DNA from 3 places in the Streptomyces sp. NBC_00354 genome. Region 3 is predicted to be linked to each of the others. Evidence: predicted binding sites of a transcription regulator. Region 3 holds the regulator's gene; each other region holds the start of a gene.
The links. The regulator HrcA, encoded in region 3, represses chaperone genes, less so after heat shock. The targets are predictions, from matches to a motif close to TTNGCACTCNGNNNNNCNGAGTGCNAA.

Region 1: groES (co-chaperone GroES) is a predicted target of HrcA. The motif match lies at 1,077-1,103, and genes of this name have one in related genera.
Region 2: groL (chaperonin GroEL) is a predicted target of HrcA. The motif match lies at 1,585-1,611, and genes of this name have one in related genera.

Annotation. Positions count from the first base shown of each region.
Region 1 is NZ_CP107983.1:3,510,375-3,512,638, reverse strand. It holds gene OHT74_RS15550 (sensor histidine kinase) at 1-129, opposite strand, end outside; partial or broken gene OHT74_RS15545 (response regulator transcription factor) at 209-911, opposite strand; gene groES (co-chaperone GroES) at 1,249-1,557, shown strand; gene groL (chaperonin GroEL) at 1,681-2,264, shown strand, end outside.
Region 2 is NZ_CP107983.1:4,764,354-4,766,617, reverse strand. It holds gene groL (chaperonin GroEL) at 1-1,425, opposite strand, end outside; gene OHT74_RS21795 (cold-shock protein) at 1,835-2,038, opposite strand.
Region 3 is NZ_CP107983.1:5,638,515-5,640,778, forward strand. It holds gene OHT74_RS25780 (MBL fold metallo-hydrolase) at 1-578, opposite strand, end outside; gene hrcA (heat-inducible transcriptional repressor HrcA) at 725-1,741, shown strand; gene dnaJ (molecular chaperone DnaJ) at 1,742-2,264, shown strand, end outside.

The DNA.
Region 1 (2,264 bases), 2.1 Mb from region 3:
GTCGAGGAGGTTGGTCCGCAGCAGCGTGTACAGCCACAGCCCGCCGACGCCCAGGACCGCGGTCATCGCGAGGGCGGCGGCCACGGCCGCGCGCCGCCGGAGCGGCCCGGGACCGGTCTTGCGGATCACGCCGGGCCGGCCCCCACTGCCCGGACCCTTTCCCCGGCCTTGTGATCGGGCCGATCCAGCCGTTTCCGAACGAGCCGTCCTAGCCACCGTCCGGGGCCATCCGGTAGCCGGTGCCGTGGACGGTGCGGATCGAGCGGCGGCCGAAGGGGGCGTCGATCTTCTTGCGCAGCGAGGAGACCGTACACCTCGACGATGTTCGGGTCGATGGTGTGCGGGGTGTCCCAGACCTGGTCCAGGATGTCCTGCTTGGCAACGGCCGTGCCGGGCCGCTCCATCAGGCAGGCGAGCACGCCGAGCTCGCGGGCGGTGAGCTCGATGTCGTGCGTACCGCGGCGGCAGCGGCGGCCGGCGGGATCGAGGACGAGGTCGCCGGCCTGGAGCGTGCCGGCGCCTCCGGCGGCCCCGGCGGCGGCTGTTGCAGCGGTCGCCCGGCGGGCGAGGGCGCGCAGGCGGGCGGCCAGGACCACGAACGAGAACGGCTTGGTGAGGTAGTCGTCGGCGCCGGAGTCGAGGCCTTCGGCCTCGTCGTACTCGCCGTCCTTGGCGGTCAGCATGAGCACGGGCGTGGGGTCGCCGTCGGCCCGTATGCGGGAGCAGATCTCGTAGCCGCTGAGGCCGGGCAGCATCAGGTCGAGCAGGACGGCGTCGTACGAGCCGGTGCGGGCGAGGTCCAGGCCGCGGTGGCCGTCGTGGGCGATGTCGACCCAGTGGCCGTCGGCGGAGAGGCCGCGCCGCAGGGACTCGGCGAGGCCTTCTTCGTCTTCGACCACGAGAATGCGCACGCCCACAACTGTCACATACCGGTCGCGCTCACCCTCCGCTGCACGGTGCCCGTGACGGGGGCACGGCGGGCGCACGGCGGGCGCGGCCGGTGCGGCGCCGCTGCCGGGGGCGGCCCCCGGACCCCCGCGCCTCGAACGCCGGCGGGGCTGGATTCGCGGAGCGTGTTGGCACTCCGCTTGACCGAGTGCTAATCGCCGGAATAGTCTCGCACCTGGCACTCGCCACCGGTGAGTGCCAATACGGCGACGGGCAGGTCCGGCACCCGCGACGACGGATCCACCTGGTCGCCACCCAGACAGTTAGCCCCGTGAGATCTCCGAAGGGGGAGGTCGGATCGTGACGACCACCAGCTCCAAGGTTGCCATCAAGCCGCTCGAGGACCGCATCGTGGTCCAGCCGCTCGACGCCGAGCAGACCACGGCTTCCGGCCTGGTCATCCCGGACACCGCGAAGGAGAAGCCCCAGGAGGGCGTCGTCCTCGCCGTGGGCCCGGGTCGCTTCGAGGACGGCCAGCGTCTCCCGCTGGACGTCAGCGTCGGCGACATCGTGCTGTACAGCAAGTACGGCGGCACCGAAGTGAAGTACAGCGGCGAGGAGTACCTCGTCCTCTCGGCTCGCGACGTGCTCGCGATCATCGAGAAGTAAGACGCACCGGTATTTCGCGTCACCTGTATTGCTGAGCTGCGCCCCTGGTCACCCCGCTGATTGCCGGGCGGCAAGGGGCGCAGTTCGTTAAACCCGAGTTTTCGAGAGGGCTGAACCGCTCCCATGGCGAAGATCCTGAAGTTCGACGAGGACGCCCGTCGCGCCCTCGAGCGCGGCGTCAACAAGCTTGCCGACACGGTCAAGGTGACGATCGGCCCCAAGGGCCGCAACGTCGTCATCGACAAGAAGTTCGGCGCCCCCACCATCACCAACGACGGTGTCACCATCGCCCGCGAGGTCGAGCTGGACGACCCGTACGAGAACCTGGGCGCGCAGCTCGTGAAGGAGGTGGCGACCAAGACCAACGACATCGCGGGTGACGGCACCACCACCGCCACCGTGCTGGCCCAGGCACTGGTCCGCGAGGGTCTGCGCAACGTCGCCGCGGGTGCCTCCCCGGCCGCCCTGAAGAAGGGCATCGACGCCGCGGTCAAGGCCGTGTCCGAGGAGCTCCTCGCGACCGCCCGCCCGATCGAGGACAAGTCCGACATCGCCGCCGTGGCCGCGCTCTCCGCGCAGGACCAGCAGGTCGGCGAGCTCATCGCCGAGGCGATGGACAAGGTCGGCAAGGACGGTGTCATCACCGTCGAGGAGTCCAACGCCTTCGGCCTGGAGCTGGAGTTCACCGAGGGCATGGCCTTCGACAA
Region 2 (2,264 bases), 870 kb from region 3:
CAGGCCCCAGCCGACGGTCAGGTTGCGGACCTTCTCCACGACGACGCCACCCTCGAGACCACCGTTGACGGCGATCTGCTTGAGCGGGGCCTCCAGGGCGAGCTTCACGGCGTTGGCGCCGGTCGCCTCGTCACCCGACAGGTCGAGCTTCTCGAAGACCGCGGAGGCCTGGAGCAGGGCCACGCCACCACCGGCGACGATGCCCTCCTCGACGGCAGCCTTCGCGTTGCGGACGGCGTCCTCGATGCGGTGCTTGCGCTCCTTGAGCTCCACCTCGGTCGCGGCGCCGGCCTTGATGACGGCCACGCCGCCGGCCAGCTTCGCGAGGCGCTCCTGGAGCTTCTCGCGGTCGTAGTCCGAGTCGGAGTTCTCGATCTCGGCGCGGATCTGGTTGACGCGACCCTGAACCTGGTCGCTGTCACCGGAGCCGTCGACGATCGTGGTCTCGTCCTTGGAGATGACGACCTTGCGGGCGCGGCCGAGCAGGTCCAGGCCCGCGTTCTCGAGCTTGAGGCCGACCTCCTCGGAGATGACCGTGCCGCCCGTGAGGATGGCGATGTCGCCGAGCATGGCCTTGCGGCGGTCGCCGAAGCCCGGGGCCTTGACGGCGACGGACTTGAAGGTGCCGCGGATCTTGTTGACGACCAGGGTCGACAGGGCCTCGCCCTCGACGTCCTCGGCGATGATCAGCAGCGGCTTGCCGGACTGCATGACCTTCTCGAGCAGCGGAAGGAGGTCCTTCACGTTGCCGATCTTGGAGTTGACGATCAGGATGTACGGGTCGTCCAGGGACGCCTCCATACGCTCCATGTCGGTGGCGAAGTACGCCGAGATGTAGCCCTTGTCGAAGCGCATGCCCTCGGTGAGCTCGAGCTCCAGACCGAAGGTCTGCGACTCCTCGACCGTGATGACGCCTTCCTTGCCGACCTTGTCCATGGCCTCGGCGATGAGCTCGCCGATCTGGGTGTCGGCGGCGGAGATGGAGGCGGTCGAAGCGATCTGCTCCTTGGTCTCCACGTCCTTGGCCTGGTCGAGCAGGGCGGCGGAGACGGCCTCGACGGCCTTCTCGATGCCGCGCTTGAGGGCCATCGGGTTCGCACCGGCGGCCACGTTGCGCAGGCCCTCGCGGACGAGCGCCTGGGCGAGAACGGTGGCGGTGGTCGTACCGTCGCCGGCGACGTCGTCCGTCTTCTTGGCGACTTCCTTGACCAGCTCGGCGCCGATCTTCTCGTACGGGTCCTCGAGCTCGATCTCCTTGGCGATGGAGACACCATCGTTGGTGATCGTGGGGGCGCCCCACTTCTTCTCAAGGACGACGTTGCGACCCTTGGGGCCAAGGGTGACCTTGACGGCGTCGGCGAGCTGGTTCATCCCGCGCTCGAGACCGCGCCGGGCCTCCTCGTCGAACGCAATGATCTTGGCCATCTGAAGTGGTCCTCCAGGACTGGGGTTCCCCCTGCGCCGCCGGCGCGTGGGGAGGGTTGGATTGCTCCGGACCGCGCCCGCGCCCGCGACGGACGGCCTGCGTGCCCGGCGGTTCCTTCCCGCCGGACCCTGCGGGCCTCACCGACCCGGTCCTGTGTAGTAGCACTCTCGGCACGAGAGTGCTAACGCCAATGATTAGCACTCGACCCCCTCGAGTGCAAGCGGCTTGAGGGAACGCCGGGCCCCGGCACGAGGGGCGGCACGGGGGCAGCACGGGGCGGCACGGGGGCAGCACGGGGCGGCACGGGGGCGGCACGGGGGGCAGCACGGGGCAGCACGAAGGGCCCGCATCCCTCCTCAAGGATGCGGGCCCTTCATGTGTATGCGTCGGTGGTCGATCGCGCCGGGGCTAGACGGCGAGCTTGACCATGTCCGCCTGCGGACCCTTCTGGCCCTGCGAGATCTCGAACTCGACCCGCTGACCCTCTTCAAGGGTGCGGTACCCGTCCATCTGGATGGCGCTGTAGTGGACGAACACATCCGCACCACCGTCGACCGCGATGAAGCCGTAGCCCTTCTCCGCGTTGAACCACTTGACGGTGCCCTGAGCCATGCCTAACTCCCCTATTACTGGCCCTTGCGCAGGACCGCACTTCGCGGTCCCGGGTCAGAACTTGCGCCGGAACGCCTCGACCGGGGCTGAATGTATCTGCACCGCTGCTGTCTGCAACAGGTCAATCCGACGAGAAATCTGGACACGGGGATACATTGAAATAGAGTGAAAATTTGGCATATTGCCGGGCAACTCGGACCCGGCATATCTCGCCAAAGCCCCATAC
Region 3 (2,264 bases):
GCCGGCACCGCGTCGCTGCCCGCCTGCGGTTCGCCCGACTCCTCGACGAGGTCCCCGCAGAACACCGTCTCGCGCTCGCCGGGAACGAACACCGCCAGGTCGTGCCGGGTGTGCCCGGGCCCGACGTTGGCCAGCAGCACCTGCACCCCGCCCAGCTCCAGCGTCCATTCGCCCGACACGGAGTGCCTCGGCACCACCAGCCGGTCCACCGCCTCGGCGGCCTCCGCCTCCGCCAGCCCCTGCCGGACCGCGTCGGCGCGCAGCTCCTCCCGGCCGGTCGACAGCTCCGCGTCCAGCCCGACCGCCCCGTACACCTCGGCCCCGGCGAACGCGGACACGCCCAGTACGTGATCGAAATGTCCGTGCGTGAATGCGATGTGCGTCACGCGCCGGCCCGTCAGCAGCTCCGCCTCGGCCCGCAGCTGCGCGCCCTCGCGTACGCACGAACCCGGATCGATCAGGAGCACCGACTCGTCCCCCACCACCAGTCCCACGGTGCAGTCCCACACCGGGAGTCGTCGCCGTCCGGTCCGCCCGGTCAGCCGCTCCCAGCCCGCCTCTTCCCAACGCACGTCCATGCCGCGACGCTACCCTGGCGGCCTCCCTTGCCAGGGTCTTACTACCCGGCCGTACACTGAGCGGGGGATCTCTGGCACTCGAACGATCAGAGTGCCAGTCGACAAGCAACGACCAAGACAACGGACCAGAGCTGGAGGTGTGCGCGATGCTCAGCGAACGCAGACTCGAAGTGCTGCGCGCCATCGTCCAGGACTACGTCGGGACGGAGGAGCCGGTCGGCTCCAAGGCGCTCACCGAGCGGCACCGGCTCGGCGTCTCGCCCGCCACCGTGCGCAACGACATGGCCGTGCTGGAGGACGAGGGCTACATCGCGCAGCCCCACACCAGCGCCGGCCGGATCCCCACGGACAAGGGCTACCGGCTCTTCGTCGACAAGCTGGCCGGGGTCAAGCCGCTGTCGACGCCCGAGCGCCGGGCCATCCAGAACTTCCTCGACGGGGCCGTCGACCTCGACGACGTGGTAGGCCGTACGGTTCGGCTGCTCGCGCAGCTCACCCGGCAGGTCGCCGTCGTCCAGTACCCGAGCCTGACCCGGTCCACGGTCCGGCACGTCGAGCTGCTGTCGCTCGCTCCGGCCCGGCTCATGCTCGTGCTGATCACCGATACAGGACGGGTCGAGCAGCGGCTCGTGGACTGTCAGACTCCGTTCGGCGAGACCTCGCTCGCCGATCTGCGGGCGCGGCTCAACAGCCGGGTCGTCGGCCGCCGGTTCACGGACGTGCCGCAGCTCGTGCAGGACCTGCCGGAATCGTTCGATCCGGATGACCGCAGCACGGTGTCGACCGTGCTCGCGACCCTGCTGGAGACGCTGGTCGAGGAGGCCGAGGAGCGGCTGATGATCGGCGGAACCGCCAATCTCACGCGCTTCGGACACGATTTTCCCCTGACGATCAGGCCGGTGCTCGAGGCGCTGGAGGAGCAGGTCGTGCTCCTCAAGCTGCTCGGCGAGGCCAGCGAGTCGGGAATGGCCGTACGGATCGGGCATGAGAATGCCTACGAGGGACTGAACTCCACGTCCGTCGTCTCGGTCGGCTACGGTTCGGGCGGCGAAGCAGTCGCCAAACTCGGCGTGGTCGGACCGACCCGCATGGACTACCCCGGAACGATGGGAGCGGTACGCGCAGTGGCACGTTACGTCGGACAGATCCTGGCGGAGTCGTAAGTGGCCACGGACTACTACGCCGTTCTCGGCGTGCGCCGCGACGCATCGCAGGACGAGATCAAGAAGGCCTTCCGCCGCCTCGCGCGCGAACTCCACCCGGACGTGAATCCGGACCCGAAGACGCAGGAGCGCTTCAAGGAGATCAACGCGGCCTACGAGGTGCTCTCGGACCCGCAGAAGAAGCAGGTCTACGACCTCGGCGGCGACCCGCTGTCCTCCTCGGGCGGCGGCGGAGCGGGCGGCTTCGGAGCGGGCGGCTTCGGCAACTTCTCCGACATCATGGACGCCTTCTTCGGCCAGGCCTCGCAGCGCGGACCGCGCTCGCGGACCCGCCGCGGCCAGGACGCCATGATCCGCCTCGACCTGGAGCTGGACGAGGCCGCCTTCGGCACGACCAAGGACATCCAGGTCGACACGGCCGTCGTCTGCACCACCTGCTCCGGTGAGGGTGCCGCCCCCGGCACCTCGGCGCAGACGTGTGACATGTGCCGTGGTCGCGGTGAGGTGTCGCAGGTCACCCGGT